Regions from separate parts of the Providencia rettgeri genome, predicted to be linked through region 1. Evidence: predicted binding sites of a transcription regulator. Region 1 holds the regulator's gene; the other holds the start of a gene.
What was found. The regulator PurR, encoded in region 1, represses purine synthesis genes. The targets are predictions, from matches to a motif close to CANGCAAACGTTTGCNTG.

Region 1 (9,530 bases):
GTTTCGCAAGAAAATTATCAGCTAAACATAAAAAATGTTTTCTTTTTAAGCTGGCACGAGCGATCGCATTTTAGCTATCAATGCGAAACGAGGTTCATAAAATGACGGCGAAAGGGATATATTTAACAAAGCGTGCCCTACCCGATGAAATGTTGCTAAATTTGAGATATTTTACCTAGTGTTTACGCTCTATTTAAATCAGAATCGGTAATCTAACCATCGCTTTAAATACCATTATTTTGATACTTGTTGTGTTTATGGTGAAAACAAATATACGATGCTATGTTAGTGCCACAGACAGCAAATCTCATAGGAGTTATTATGCTTAAGAAAGTTTTTGTAGGTGTTGTTGCAGTTGCAGCGTTATCAGGCTGTGTCAATACCAGTACACTTTCTGGTGATACTATTTCAGCCAATGACGCGAAACAGGTTCAAACTGTGACCTATGGTACTGTTTTGAACGCTCGCCCTGTGACTATTCAAGCTGGTGAAGATGGTAATGTCATCGGTGCAATTGGTGGTGCCGTTCTGGGTGGCTTATTAGGTAATACCATTGGTGGTGGTTCAGGAAATACCCTTGCTACCGCAGCAGGGGCTATCGCTGGTGGTTTAGCTGGACAGCAAGCTCAGGGGGCTTTAAATAGGAGCCAAGGTGTTCAATTAGAGATCCGTTTAGACAGCGGTAAAAACATTGTTGTTGTCCAAAAACAAGATCCTAGCACATTTCGTAATGGCCAACGCGTCATGATTGCGAATAGCGGAAACACAGTCACAGTATCCCCGCGTTAATGCGATTTATTAATGGTTAAAGCATGCTCATCGATTTTGTTGTCGGTGAGCATGCTTATAATTTGCCATTTACGACGGTTTAACGCTCAATGACATCATTCCCCCTCAACACAGTTTTTATTAAATAACTCATGATATTTACATCAATCCTTAGTTTTTATATATAAACCTAGGCATACTGACTTGCTTAATCTATACAGCATGAATATATGTTATTACCTTAATACACATTTTTCCATCCAGAATACTATATTAGCGATTAGAGAAATTATTTGTGTATTTCGTAATAAATATTATTAAGATTAATTCTCCCTTAGTACGGTGATAGCACATCAAAGTCACTCCATTAGTATGCTATATCTACTATTATTTATGATGAGAAAAACAGAATTATCTATCCTTTAGATATTCTACATCTATACTGTTTTCATGCTAATTTAAGCCAATTATCATTAATTAAAATAATCACTGCATTGAATAATTACCAATCCATTTATTGGATTTGAAATTATATAAAGCTCATGAGTCATTCTGTAGACGAATAATATTTCTTTCAAGTTTTAATAGAAGTTGAGATAACTGGTCAAGTTCCTCTTGGCTAATGTTACTTAAAATTTCAACCCGTGTATTATTAATCACTTGATCAACTGTCTTGATAAATGGTTCAGATTCCTCAGTTAGTTTGATTCTTTTTGCACGTCTATCATTTGCACAAGTGTGCCTTGAAATGAGTTTTTTTTCCTCTAATTGGTCTAATGTTCTTACCAATGAAGGTTGCTCAATGCCTATCGCTTTCGCGAGTTGGATCTGCGATTGCTCAGGCGGTAATTGGCTTATATTATGTAGCGTAACCCAATGAGTTTGCGTTAGTTTTAGTGGTTTTAATCGATGATCAATTAATGCTCTCCACATACGAACTACACGTGATAGTTCTGTCCCTATTTGTGATTCCAATTTACCCTCCTTTTATATAATTATAATGTCTAAAAAATATACTCTACTGATATTATTTTCTAAATTATATATTAATTTCCTTTTATGTTTACAACTTTTTATTGATATCAAAGCTGATAAATACCTATTTGTAGTGATCTTTCTTCCCATTCTAAGTGACATATATCAGATTAATATATATCTATTTGAGGTTGTAAATTACGCCATGTAAATGTGGCATCTATCAAATCCCTTACTAATAAGAATAGCTGGACTCTTCTTTCGGATCTATCTATTTTAGTCTCTATTGCCATAGCTAATAACAATAGTAAATATAATTCAAAATAAATCGTTAAAAAACAAAATAATATAGTTGGTCTTAAAAATATTTGATTTGAAATTCATTTTTGTTTACGTATATTGAATTTTAATAAATAAAATTTAATTGAAATGTAACTAAAGTAATTAATGAAAACAAAATAATTCGAAACAAACTAATTAAATCTGAATGCAAAACATATGTTTAAAATCAGACATTATCCCCTTTGTTTTATTAATTAGAAAAGTGATTGTTGATAATCGATAGCTTCATCTTGCGTTATTTTTTTATTTGTCGCTCTTAGCAGACGCTGACGACACAAACGAATAATATTGCGCTTTTCTGCATTCGAAAACTTTAGCCAATTAAATCGCTCGTCACGTGTTCGATAACAACCACGGCAATAACCTTGCTCATTTGTTTGACAGATCCCACGACAAGGGCTAGGTATGTCAAAAAACTCCAGTTGCTCAGCCATCACTCCCCCTTCAAATGCAAAAACTATCATAAAGATATGATATACTCTTGAAAAATGAGTATTACCACTATTTGGCCAAAAAATAAACTGCTATTACTGTATTTAACAATTTAAGCACGTTATATTAATAGCTAAATAGATTCAGAATTATTGAGTAAAATTCAAGAGGTTTATATGCGCTTACTTCATACCATGTTACGTGTTACTGATATGCAACGTTCTATTGATTTTTATACCAAAGTATTAGGAATGCGTTTACTTAGAACCAGTGAAAATACGGAGTATAAATATTCTTTAGCTTTTGTTGGTTATAGCGATGAAAGTGAAGGGGCTGTTATTGAACTAACATACAATTGGGGCGTTGATAGCTATGAAATGGGCAATGCCTATGGACACATCGCTCTTGGTGTTGATGATGTTGCTAAAACTTGTGATGATATCCGTCATGCAGGCGGCAACGTAACCCGAGAAGCCGGTCCGGTAAAAGGCGGCTCAACCATCATTGCCTTCGTTGAAGATCCTGATGGCTATAAAATTGAGTTGATCGAAAACAAAAGTGCCAGCCAAGGTTTAGGTCACTAATTTAATACACCATTTAAAGTTTAAGCGGCGCGGTTTGGCGGCTTAAACTTTCTTTTTAGCTTATCTGACAATTTTTCTGATTTAGGCATAATATAAGCCAATCAGAAACTTAATAATCGAAAGTCCTAATGTCTGAAAAAAATAATCCGAACGCCCTAGTAAACCGTTTCCGGGGATATTACCCTGTTGTTATTGATGTCGAAACGGGTGGGTTCAACGCAAAAACTGATGGGCTGCTTGAGATAGCCGCAATTACATTAAAAATGGATAAAGATGGCTGGCTTTCTATAGATGAGACCCTGCATTTTCATATCGAACCATTTGAAGGGGCTAATCTAGAGCCATCTGCACTGGCTTTTACGGGAATTGACCCAACAAATCCACTGCGTGGTGCAGTCAGTGAATACGACGCTCTGCATGCCATATTCAAAGTCGTTCGCAAAGGGATGAAAAACACGGATTGCAACCGTGCAATTATTGTTGCCCATAATGCAAATTTTGATCATAGTTTTGTGATGAATGCGGCGGAACGTGCGGGTTTAAAACGTAACCCATTCCATCCTTTTGCCACGTTTGATACGGCCGCACTAAGTGGTTTAGTGTTTGGGCAAACCATTCTGGCTAAAGCCTGTGCCAGTGCGGGGATCCCATTCGATGGTAAACAAGCGCATGGCGCACTGTATGATACTGACCGTACCGCACATTTATTTTGCGAAATTGTAAATAAATTCAAAAAGCTTGGTGGCTGGCCAATCATTGAAGACGAAAAATAAACAGATAAACAAAAACCGCAGTAGATAAATAGCATTTCACTTTTATCCACTGCGGTTTTTTGTTGAATGTCAGTGATTACGCGTTAGCTTCATCTTCTGGACGGTATTTATCTGCTGTTTCTTTAATGAGTGATTGCAGCTCACCACGTTGGAACATTTCCATAATAATGTCACACCCGCCAACGAGTTCACCATCTACCCATAATTGTGGAAAAGTCGGCCAGTTTGCATATTTTGGCAATTCAGCGCGAATATCTGGGTTTTGCAAAATATCAACATAAGCAAAGCGCTCACCACATGAAGACAGCGCTTGAACTGCTTGAGCAGAAAAGCCACAGCTCGGAAGTTTTGGCGAGCCTTTCATGTATAATAAAATTGGATTTTCTTTGATTTGGCGCTCAATTCTTTCAATTGTTGTCATTTTTACTTCCTTAACATTAAACATGATGAGTATATTTTTATTTATCAACTAGATAAGTGATTTTTAGCCCTAAAATATACTGCGCAAGACGATATTTCGTTCTGAATATATTAACGACTATTTTGTATGAAAAAAGAGGGGGGATCCCCCTCCTTTAATTTGCTTCTATTGTGACTTATTTATGATTCAAGTCAAATAAATCTACGCCTCCCTTTACAGCAGGAGATCATTTCGACTCAAGGCATATTGTTAAAGTTCAGCATCTACCTATCTGCCATTTTGCTTATTCGGCAACATGTTCAGCCTATTTTTTTGCTAATCACCTTACTTCTATCTATAAGCGTTACAATAAATCAACTCAATTAAGTTAACCTCTACTTTAACAATGAAAGCTCTCCTCCTTCATTGAATAGCCTCCCCTTCACTCTTTTACAAGCTAGAGGTTATCAATTGGGGGAACTATTTATTATCCGCAGCCAAAAAGTTGTCAGAAACAATCCAAACGTATCGTAATAAGAGCTACACCATAAATTATAACCGATTGATTAAATTGAGATTAATAGAATATTCGTATTATTTTTATCAAGTAGCGACCTCTTCGATTACCCGTTTGTCCCTCTTAGCGTACTTGCACAACTTGGCAATAAGGATAAAATTATATTTTTCTAATATTAAAATCCTATGTACAGCAGCCTTATTATAACTATTTTTATAATCGTCCTATTCTTTGTTTTCATTGCATTTTTTATGATTAAAGATCAGGTTCAACCCGACATAACCCCCCTTTTTTTTAAGGCTTATATCTACCTGCTTGCAGCTATCACCTTTTTTAATGTCATTTTTTTAATAAGAACCTTCATTGGCTGGAACTAGAGGCTGTTTATCTTTACTGCTGATTCTCACCGCTAAAAAGGTCAAAAAACAGCTAAATGTATTCATCGTGCTGACTGACGACTATTTAAATAAAATATTGAGCCTAAACGCTGCCCTACGGGTTCGATTAAAACACGTTTCACTTATTTGATGCTGCCTTGAGAGGCTCCTGCCCGGCTCACTCGGCGGCGAACTTCGTGCCTTGCCTAACTGGCATTAATTAGAATAAAAATTGACCAACAAAGATCAATCCCCCTTACTAATACGATTACATTTACCCTTTATAGGGTTAATCGTGTTACTATTAATATATTAAGGATCATACAGGCCATTTGGCAAAAAACTGTAGATAAACAATGAAGCACAATATTTCGCTCACTTTACGAGCAAACACCCGTATGTTTTGATACAAAAGCAATCAAGGAGTACATCATGTCATTTGAACTTCCCGCTCTACCGTATGCAAAAGATGCTTTAGAACCTTATATTTCATCTGAAACTTTAGAATACCACTATGGTAAGCACCACAATACCTACGTTGTTAACTTAAACAACTTAATCAAAGGGACTAACTTTGAAGGTAAATCTTTAGAAGAAATTATTAAAACGTCTGACGCTGGTGTGTTTAATAACGCAGCTCAAGTATGGAACCACACTTTCTATTGGAACTGCTTAGCACCAAATGCCGGTGGTGAGCCAACCGGTAAAGTTGCAGATGCTATCAATAAAGCCTTTGGTTCTTTTGCGGAGTTTAAAGCGCAGTTTACCGACGCAGCAACCAAAAACTTTGGTGCTGGCTGGACTTGGTTAGTTAAAAAAACCGATGGTAGTTTAGCTATCGTTAATACGTCTAACGCAGCAACACCAATTTCTGGTGATGATAAACCTGTGTTAACTGTTGATATTTGGGAGCACGCTTATTACATCGATTATCGTAATGCGCGCCCTAAATACTTAGAAAATTTCTGGGCACTGGTAAACTGGAAATTCGTAGAAGAAAACTTAGCATAATATTAATACGTTTTCTAAATAGAGTAAGGGCGAGTGAATACTCGCCCTCAGACTGCTGACAAACATAACATGTTTGGCGGCAGGTTGGATAGGTTTTGAAAATAAACAAGGAAAATCAATATATTGATTTTCACCTGATAACACAAAGTGGGAAAAACCACGCTTTTATCCCACTTTGTCAACAACATAAGGGCGAGTGAATACTCGCCCTTATGCAATTCATCCGATGAAGATGAAACTATAACTAGAAGATATGTGCACCAATAAAGATAATCATCACCAGTGTACCCAGTGCAGCTAGAATTCCATACTTAAAATCTGTATCCATGAGTTCCTCTCATCCTAACAAAATTGAGCCAATAATAACCGTACAAACAGTAAGGCTATTAAGTATACACATCCAAAAAAGCAAAACCAGTGTCTATATCACATGTTATAACATCAATTATTTCTTTCGTTTTTGCGCTAGATCAGACAAAATCGACAACAAATCGCTAAATTATTGCCAGCAAAGGATCTATGCATCAATATGCAGGTAATTTTTTAACTAGAATTCTTAGAGAGACCTATAGTTGGTCAGGAGTTTTATTCCCCCATGGCAACGATTAAAGATGTGGCAAAACGCGCTGGCGTCTCCACCACGACCGTATCCCATGTTATTAATAAAACGCGCTTTGTGGCTGATGACACTAAAGCGGCAGTTTGGGCTGCAATCAAAGCGCTCAATTATTCACCTAGTGCGGTTGCCCGTAGTTTAAAAGTAAATCACACCAAATCGATTGGTTTGCTGGCAACATCCAGCGAGGCACCTTATTTTGCTGAGGTTATTGAGTCCGTTGAAAATAGCTGCTATGAAAAAGGCTACACACTGATCCTCTGTAACTCTCACAATAATTTAGGTAAACAAAAAGCCTACTTACAGATGTTGGCACAAAAACGTGTCGATGGCCTATTGGTGATGTGTTCCGAATATCCAGACACACTCATTGGCATGCTTGAAGATTACCGCAATATTCCTATGGTTGTGATGGATTGGGGAACATCCCGAGGGGATTTCACTGATAGCATCATTGATAACTCCTTCCACGGTGGTTACCTCGCAGGACGTTATCTGATTGATAGAGGTCATCGTGATATTGGCGTGATCCCAGGTTCCCTTGAGCGAAATACAGGGATCGGCCGTTTAACTGGTTTCCAAAAAGCCATGGAAGAAGCTAAAATTACCTTAAAGAAAGAGTGGATTGTCCAAGGGGATTTTGAGCCTGAGTCAGGTTATAAAGCGATGATGCAGATTTTAAGCCACAAACAGCGCCCTACCGCCGTTTTTTGTGGTGGTGATATTATGGCTATGGGCGCAATTTGTGCTGCTGATGAAATGGGCTTACGTGTTCCACAAGATATATCAATCATTGGCTACGACAATGTACGAAATGCGCGTTATTTCACCCCTGCATTGACAACAATCCACCAGCCTAAAGAACGTTTGGGGCAAATGGCGTTCGCAATGTTACTAGACCGCATCGTGAATAAACGCGAAGACGCTCAAACTATCGAAGTTCATCCTCGCCTTGTTGAGCGCCGTTCGGTCGCTGATGGGCCATTTATCGACTATCGTCGCTAATTGAGGTTGTTGACAAAGTGGGATAAAAACACGGTTTTTCCCACTTTGTATTATTAGGTGAAAATCAACACATTAACTTGCAAAACCAATCTAACCTATCGCCAAACAGCTTGTGTTTATCCACGTCTGAATAATCGACCATCGTCGATTGCGAAGCTTAAATGGATAACCATTCCGCATTGAGTGTTTCACTATCACCAAGATAATCCAATAACCAACTTAGCGCGGGAGAGGTGTTTTTTTCTACCCACGTTAAACAGCATGGACTTGATGGAAATGGCTGCGCCAATGTCAACTCCACCAATTTACCTTCTGCACATAGAGGCGCAGCCCGATGCTCGGGCACCATACCCACACAAAGTCCATTCGCTAAACACGCCAACCCATTTTCCCAATAGGGAACCACTAAACGTCGTTGGTTATCTAACGCCCAAGTATCACGTTTGGGTAAGCTACGGGAAGTATCTTCTAAGCAGAGGCTTGGGTACTCTCGCATTTGATCATCCGTCAAATTATGGCCTATTTTTGCTAAAGGATGATCTGGGCTTGCAACACACATCCATGACATAAACCCCATATCACGAAAGCTGTATCGCTCGCCAATCGGTGAAGCGCGGGTTGCCCCAATAGCGACATCTACCCGCCCATCGGCTAATGCATCCCAAACACCATTAAACACCTCGGAATGTATATACAATTCGATATCAGGAAAGTGTCGATAAAAATCGAGAATAAGTTGCTCAGTCCGCTGTGGCTTAACAATACAGTCAACCGCAATGCTAAACTGCCCTCGCCAACCATTCGCCGCTTGCTGGCATTGATGACGTGTCTGTGTCATTTTTTTGATAACAGAACGGCTTTCTTTAATAAAAATAAGTCCAGCCTCGGTTAAGACGACATCTCGATGCCGACGCTCAAACAAGGGAACCGCTAACCATTCTTCAACTTGTTTAACCGTATAGCTGATTGCTGAAGGCACGCGGTGCAACTCATCTGCGGCACCACTAAAACTCCCCGTCCGAGCAACCGCATCAATCACTTCTAGTGCATGAGCTGACCACATAGTATCTCCTTTCAAATATTTTGATAGCAAGATCCAAATATTACCGTTTCACAATACAAAAAAATAGCCTATACAATGGCGTCACCGTTAACATTTTTTTAATATCAAATAAGTAAATAATTATGACGACTGTGAAAAAAAACTCCCCTGGGTTTATGATTTACCTTGCCGGATTAAGTATGTTGGGGTTTTTAGCCATTGATATGTACCTGCCTGCTTTTGGTGCAATGCAAACCTCTTTGCACACAACAGAAGGGGCTATCAGTGCTTCTCTCAGTATCTTTTTAGCGGGCTTTGCATTTGCTCAACTTCTTTGGGGACCGCTTTCAGATAAATTGGGCCGCAAACCCGTATTAATTGTTGGCCTAACTCTCTTTATTGTGAGCAGTTTAGCTATCTTTTGGGTCACAACAGCGACACAATTGTTAACTTTGCGTTTTTTACAAGCTGTTGGCGTATGCTCCGCTGCCGTTTTATGGCAAGCTCTTGTAATTGACCGTTATGATGAAGCTAACACGCAAAAAGTTTTCGCCTCAATTATGCCATTGGTCGCGCTCTCTCCTGCTCTTGCCCCTTTATTAGGCGCATGGGTGCTTGAGCACCAAACTTGGGAAGTTATCTTTTTAATTTTAATGGCTGTCGGCGTTTTATTACTGCTACCGACATG
Region 2 (7,115 bases), 950 kb from region 1:
TTTATCGCTTTACCTATCAAATGATCTTGATAACTATTTTTCAACGTCAATTTTAATTCTAACGTATCAGATTTATTATAAGGTGACTTTGCCTTAATAGTTATCAGTAAGTCATTACCTACTTGACTAACACTATCTATTTCTTTTAACGAATAGCCTAGGTGGACTTCACTTTTCCCTTTAGATGTTTCCACAATTCTTGCATTCAACCTAGTTACATTATTATGTTTAATATTTTCCCATTGATAGCGGCGTAAATAATAATTATCATCGCCATCTCCACCTCTTGCCACACCGGAACTAATCACAAGATGGTCATTCCCACCATACCCATTAATAGAAGCTTTTGCTGCGCCAGCATCTAAAACATTATCCTTTCTATTCCCTTTTAAGATAAATTTGGATTTAATATGACTATTTAAGATGACATTATTGGTACTTTCTAGCTTAATTTCATTACTTTTTATATTATCAGGTTTTATAGGATTATTCATTAAATTGATAGTTTTTGAGGTTCCATCCTGTTTCTTTAATGGAATTGTTTCTTTTTCACTATCAGAAACTAAATAAAAGCCGTCATTTACCTCTATTAGAGAAAGCGTTATGGTTTCATTGTTTTTTAAATATTCAGTATAATTATCATTCGAAAATAAGCTATTCTTTAGCTTCCTTGTTAAACTCAAAATCTATTCCTCGCCAAATCCATTTTATTTAAATTGAATTTTATTAATATTAAAATTCATCTCCATCATTGAATTTAGCATTTTATTAGGTAACTGATAAAAAAGTTACTCTGATATATTGACTATTTCATTTACAAAGCAAATACCTAATAAAATAATATTGAAATGATTGTGATAACATTAATTATTATATAAACAATTAATCATCAATAACACGATAAATAAGAAAGGCTGATATAAAGCTCTTAATCAATAAAGGCAATTGGCAGAAACAAGAACACCCTACCGCTATATTTTCAACTTATAACGATAGAGTGCTCGTTTACACCATTACTTGGTAATTTTTAACCTAATTGCTTACGTGCGTTGCGGAAAATACGCATCCACGGACTATCTTCACCCCATGTTTCTGGATGCCAAGAGTTGCTCACTGTGCGGAAAACACGCTCTGGATGAGGCATCATAATAGTTGCTCGACCATCTTTTGAGGTAACTGATGTGATACCATTAACCGACCCGTTCGGGTTTGCAGGGTATTGCTCCGTCACTTGCCCATAGTTATTGACGAAACGCATTGCCACTAAGCCGTTATCTTCTAATTGCTGTAAGTGCGCCGTAGCGCGAGTTTCCACTTGCCCTTCACCATGAGAAACCGCAATCGCCATACGAGAACCTGCCATATCTTGCAGCAATAAAGATGGGCTATCGGCAATTTCCACTAAACTAAAACGAGCCTCAAAGCGCTCTGAACGGTTACGAACAAAACGAGGCCAGAACTCTGCACCAGGGATCAGTTCATGTAAGTTAGACATCATCTGACAACCGTTACACACCCCCAGAGATAAAGTATCAGGGCGATTAAAAAATGCAGCAAACTCATCGCGCACTTGATTATTGAACAGAATAGATTTAGCCCAACCTTCCCCTGCACCTAAGACATCACCATAAGAGAAGCCACCACACGCCACCAGCGTTTGGAATTGTTCAAGAGATAAATGCCCCGCCAGTAAATCGCTCATGTGCACGTCAACGGCATCAAAACCGGCACGGTCAAACGCCGCGGCCATCTCAACGTGGGAGTTAACTCCTTGCTCACGCAGCACAGCAACTTTTGGGCGCACACCGGATAAAATAAATGGAGCCGCAATATCCTCTTCAATATCGTAAGTTAAGTGAGCATTTAAGCCGGGATCTTGGTTATCTTGCTTCATGGAGTGCTCTTCATCTGCGCACACTTCGTTATCACGCAGGCGTTGCATCTGCCATGTGGTCTCTGCCCACCATTGGCGCAGTAAGCTGCGTGATTCACGATAAACCACCGTATCACGGCTATTAATGATCACAATATCGTCATGAATAGCTGCACCTAAATAATGAACGCAATGAGCTAACCCTGCTTCTGCAAAACACGCTTCAACGTAAGTTCTATCTGCGCCATTGATTTGGATCACCGCACCTAATTCTTCGTTGAATAATGCCGCTAAAGTATCCTCATCAAATGAACTGATATCGACCGATATTCCGCAATGACCAGCAAATGCCATTTCGGCTAATGTAACGAACAAACCACCGTCTGAACGGTCATGGTAAGCCAATAATTTTTGCTCAGATAATAGTTTTTGAATGGTATTAAAGAAACCGAGTAAACGCTCAGGGCTATGTACATCCGGTGCTTTATTGCCTAATTGACGGTAAACCTGTGCGAGAGCCGAACCGCCTAAAGCATTTTGTCCTTCACCCAAGTCAATTAATAACAGAGCATTATCTTCTACTGTTTTTAATTCAGGTGTTACTGTTAAACGAACGTCTTCAACACGTCCGAATGCACTGATCACCAATGATAACGGAGATGTCATTTCTCGCTCTTCGCCATTTTGCTGCCAACGCGTTTTCATTGACATAGAGTCTTTCCCCACTGGGATAGTTAACCCCAGTGCTGGGCACAGCTCTTCACCTACCGCTTTTACTGCCTCATATAATCCAGCATCTTCCCCAGGGTGACCTGCTGCAGCCATCCAGTTTGCTGATAGTTTCACGCGCTTAAGATCTTGTACGTAAGAACACGCAAGGTTAGTCAGTGCTTCACCTACAGCCATACGAGCAGATGCAGCAAAATCAACTAATGCCACTGGCGTTCTTTCACCAATTGACATGGATTCGCCATAATAGCTATCTAAACTCGCCGTTGTCACCGCACAGTCAGCAACGGGAATTTGCCAAGGGCCGACCATTTGATCACGGGCAACCATACCGGTTACAGTGCGGTCACCAATGGTGATCAGAAAGGTTTTCTCTGCCACTGCGGGTAAATGTAAAACCCGTTTAACCGCTTCATTTAAATTGATGGCCGTTCTGTCTAATGCATCAGGTGCTGCTTTGAGGGTTTTCACATCACGCAGCATTTTTGGCGTTTTACCCAGTAATACATCCAGTGGCATATCAATCGGTTGATTATTGAAGTGCGCATCATTTAAGGTTAAATGACGCGCTTCTGTCGCTTCACCAATCACGGCAAACGGCGCGCGTTCTCGTTCACAAATCGCAGTAAACATATCCAGTTGCTCAGGGGCAACTGCCATCACATAACGCTCTTGAGACTCGTTGCACCACACCTCTAACGGGCTCATACCCGGTTCGTCGTTCAAAATTTTGCGCAATTCAAAACGACCGCCACGACCACCATCACTCACGAGCTCCGGCATCGCGTTGGATAGACCACCAGCACCAACATCATGAATAAACAAAATAGGGTTATCGTCCCCTAGTTGCCAACATCTGTCGATCACCTCTTGGCAGCGACGTTCCATTTCTGCGTTATCACGCTGTACTGACGCAAAATCTAAATCTGCGTCTGACTGACCTGATGCCATTGATGATGCTGCACCACCGCCTAAACCAATGTTCATTGATGGACCACCGAGCACGATCAGTTTCGCACCCACTGGGATCTCGCCTTTTTGTACGTGATCGGCTCGAATATTACCAATCCCCCCCGCTAGCATAATTGGCTTGTGATAACCGCGTAATTCTTCGCCATTATGACTATTCACTTTTTCTTCATAGGTGCGGAAGTAACCCAAAAGTGCAGGACGACCAAACTCATTATTAAACGCGGCTCCGCCCAAAGGGCCTTCCATCATGATATCTAGCGCGGTAACAATACGTTCTGGCTTACCAAAGTCTTCTTCCCAAGGCTGTTCAAAACCGGGAATTCGTAGGTTAGAGACGGAAAAACCCACCAATCCAGCTTTTGGCTTAGCACCTCGACCAGTGGCACCTTCATCACGAATTTCGCCACCAGAACCCGTTGCAGCGCCAGGCCACGGGGAAATTGCTGTTGGGTGGTTATGAGTTTCCACTTTCATTAAAATATGAGCATCTTCTTGATGATAGCGGTACGTACGCCCTTCTGGCTCAGGGAAGAAACGACCAACAGAAGAGCCTTCCATCACCGCTGCATTATCTTTATAAGCAGATAAGACGTGATCTGGTGTTTTTTCAAACGTATTTTTGATCATTTTAAACAGCGATTTTGGCTGTTCTTGACCATCGATCACCCAATCCGCATTAAAGATTTTGTGACGGCAGTGCTCAGAGTTCGCTTGAGCAAACATATACAATTCAACGTCTGTTGGATTACGTTTTAGACCTGTAAAGGCGGCTTGTAGATAGTCAATTTCGTCATCGGCTAACGCCAAGCCCATTTCTTTATTTGCCGCTACCAGTGCATTACGTCCGCCATTGATAATATCAATGGTTTTCATCGGTGCAGGCTGCTGATGCACAAACAAGGCCTCTGCTTGTTCAAAAGATGAAAAAATTGATTCCATCATACGGTCGTGTAACTGCGCTATCACTTCATGCCACTGCCCTTGCGTTAATGAATCCCCCTGAACATAGTAGGCAATACCGCGTTCAATGCGTTTAACTTGAGTCAGACCACAATTGTGAGCAATATCCGTTGCTTTAGATGACCAAGGAGAAATTGTACCCGGACGAGGGGTGACTAAAATAAGTTTACCGAATGGGTCATGCTCTGCCAGGGATGGGCCATATTTTAACAAACTGCTCAGTTTACCTTGCTCGCTATCACTTAACGGCGCTGATAGCTCAGCAAAGTGCATATATTCAGCATAGATATCTGTTACAGGCAGTTGTTTCTCTGCAAACAACGCCAAAAGGCGGGTAATACGAAATGCTGATAGAGCAGGTGAACCACGCAAAATTTCCATAGTCTTAATTTCTCTCTTTTAAACGCCAGCCCTGAACACGAAAGCAGGGAAACCGGAGCCCATTATAGAGTAATGTTCATCAATACGAAACCGTTTGCGTGATTAAAAATAAAGCGATTAGTTAAATATTATTATGTGCTAAATACGATAATATAGGTTGCACCGATCATAATTGTTGAGCAAAATACCCAACCACTGGAATTATAACCATTACTTAGCCATACTCTTTTTAGACACCACACAACACCAGTGATTGCACGAGAAATTATTATTTGAATAACTTAAAAGTTAACTACTTAATCATCGTGGTTATCGCGCTACTGGCTTCAATGGTCATCGGCTTTAATGTCCGCTGGCCCAATACGCAAGATTCACAAATTAATCACATACTGTCACAAGGTGAATTACGTATTAGTGCCGTCAGCTCGCCACTTATCTATATTGATGAGCAAAAACAGCTTCGTGGTTTTGACTACGAACTTGCTCAAGGCTTTGCTTCGTACCTAGGAGTTAAACTTAAGATCACTATCCGCCCGACATTCGAGCAAATTTTTATCGACCTAGAAAACGGCGATGCTGACATTGCCGTTGCTGGGCTTTTGTACAATAAAGACCGATTAACAAAAACCAAAACTGGCCCTAGCTACCTAACGGTCACTCAGCAATTGGTTTATCGCAAAGGCACTACACGCCCGAAATCATTTAATGATATCAAGGGGAAGCTGCTTGTTACCTCCGGGACAGCCCACGCCAGTACCTTAAAAGCGCTTGCTGAAGAATATCCAAACTTAAAATGGGAAGAGACATCTAAATACAATACAAATCAAATTCTTGAAATGCTCGCAGAAGGTGAAATCGACTATACCCTCGAAGACTCTATCGCTGTTGCTCTACAGCAACGGATTCACCCGCAAATTGCTGTCGCGTTTGATTTACTCGATGATCATGCTGTCACTTGGTATATGCGACGTGGGCAAGAAAACAGTTTAGATGCGGCTCTGCTTGATTTTTTTAATCAAAGTAATGAATCAGAGCTATTGGCCCGCCTGAATGAAAAATATTTTAGTCATGTGGAATCGTTCGATTATTTCGATACGATGGCCTTTATCAAAGCGATTGATAATAAGCTTCCTGAATATCAGCCTTTATTTGAAAAGTATGCTGATGTCATTGATTGGAAACTGCTGGCTGCTATTGCATGGCAAGAGTCCCACTGGGATCCCCTTGCCACCTCCCCAACTGGAGTTCGCGGTTTAATGATGTTAACTAAACCCACTGCCGCCACAATGGGGATCGCTGATAGGTTAGATGCAGAAGAAAGCATTAAAGGTGGTGCGGCATATATTGCTTATATTATGGATAAACTGCCTGAAACAATTGCAGAAGATGACCGCATTTGGTTTGCTCTGTCCGCTTATAATATGGGATACGGGCATATGTTAGATGTGAGAAAGCTCACTCAAATGCTAGGTGGTGATCCAGACAGATGGCTCGATGTTAAAGCGCGTCTTCCACTACTAACCCAGCAAAAATATTATTCGCAGCTTACTTATGGCTATGCACGTGGGCATGAAGCTTATCGTTATGTGGAAAATATTCGCCGGTATCATCAAAGCCTTGTGGGATACTTGCAAACGCAAGAACGTAAACAACATGCGCTGGATATCGCTCAGCAATCTTTAACCTATTTGGTTTTGCCTGAAAACCTAAAAGAAAACAATACTAAACTCATTGAAAACCAATCTCCCCTACCGGAACAAACCAATATGAGCCATTTAGAGGAGATAGATTCAGCGAAATCACCTCAAAAGAGCAGTGAAGAAACAAAAATGTCACTCGGTCAATACTTGATTTCATTACATCCTGACCAGCAAGGGACAAAAACGGATAGAGAACCACCGGTCATCCCCCCGTTTAAAAAACCGTAATGCTCCTTTGAATAACCTGCCAAGGCGCTAACTCTGTTGGCGCTTTTGCTCTTTCTTTTGTGCTCTGCGCATTTTGAAAAAAGCACTTAGCATTGAAGAGCACTTCTCTTCTAAAATACCGCCCGTAACTTCCACATAATGATTTAACCCTGCCTGTTGCATAATATTTATATAAGAACCACAAGCCCCCGTTTTAAAATCTTTGGCCCCATAAACAACGCGGGCAATTCGGCTGTGTATCATCGCACCCGCGCACATTATGCAAGGTTCTA

Region 2: a site for PurR is predicted at 4,999-5,016, ahead of purL (phosphoribosylformylglycinamidine synthase). Genes of this name have one in related genera too.

Annotation. Positions count from the first base shown of each region.
Region 1 is NZ_CP163512.1:1,825,464-1,834,993, forward strand. Features, by position in the region: gene AB6N04_RS08280 (glycine zipper 2TM domain-containing protein) at 322-789, shown strand; gene slyA (transcriptional regulator SlyA) at 1,309-1,701, opposite strand; gene AB6N04_RS08290 (DUF1289 domain-containing protein) at 2,280-2,519, opposite strand; gene gloA (lactoylglutathione lyase) at 2,694-3,101, shown strand; gene rnt (ribonuclease T) at 3,230-3,874, shown strand; gene AB6N04_RS08305 (Grx4 family monothiol glutaredoxin) at 3,951-4,295, opposite strand; gene sodB (superoxide dismutase [Fe]) at 5,601-6,179, shown strand; gene purR (HTH-type transcriptional repressor PurR) at 6,775-7,800, shown strand; gene punR (DNA-binding transcriptional activator PunR) at 7,958-8,863, opposite strand; gene punC (purine nucleoside transporter PunC) at 8,986-9,530, shown strand, end outside.
Region 2 is NZ_CP163512.1:879,843-886,957, reverse strand. Features, by position in the region: gene AB6N04_RS04040 (calcium-binding protein) at 1-683, opposite strand, end outside; gene purL (phosphoribosylformylglycinamidine synthase) at 1,028-4,915, opposite strand; gene mltF (membrane-bound lytic murein transglycosylase MltF) at 5,245-6,843, shown strand; gene tadA (tRNA adenosine(34) deaminase TadA) at 6,871-7,115, opposite strand, start outside.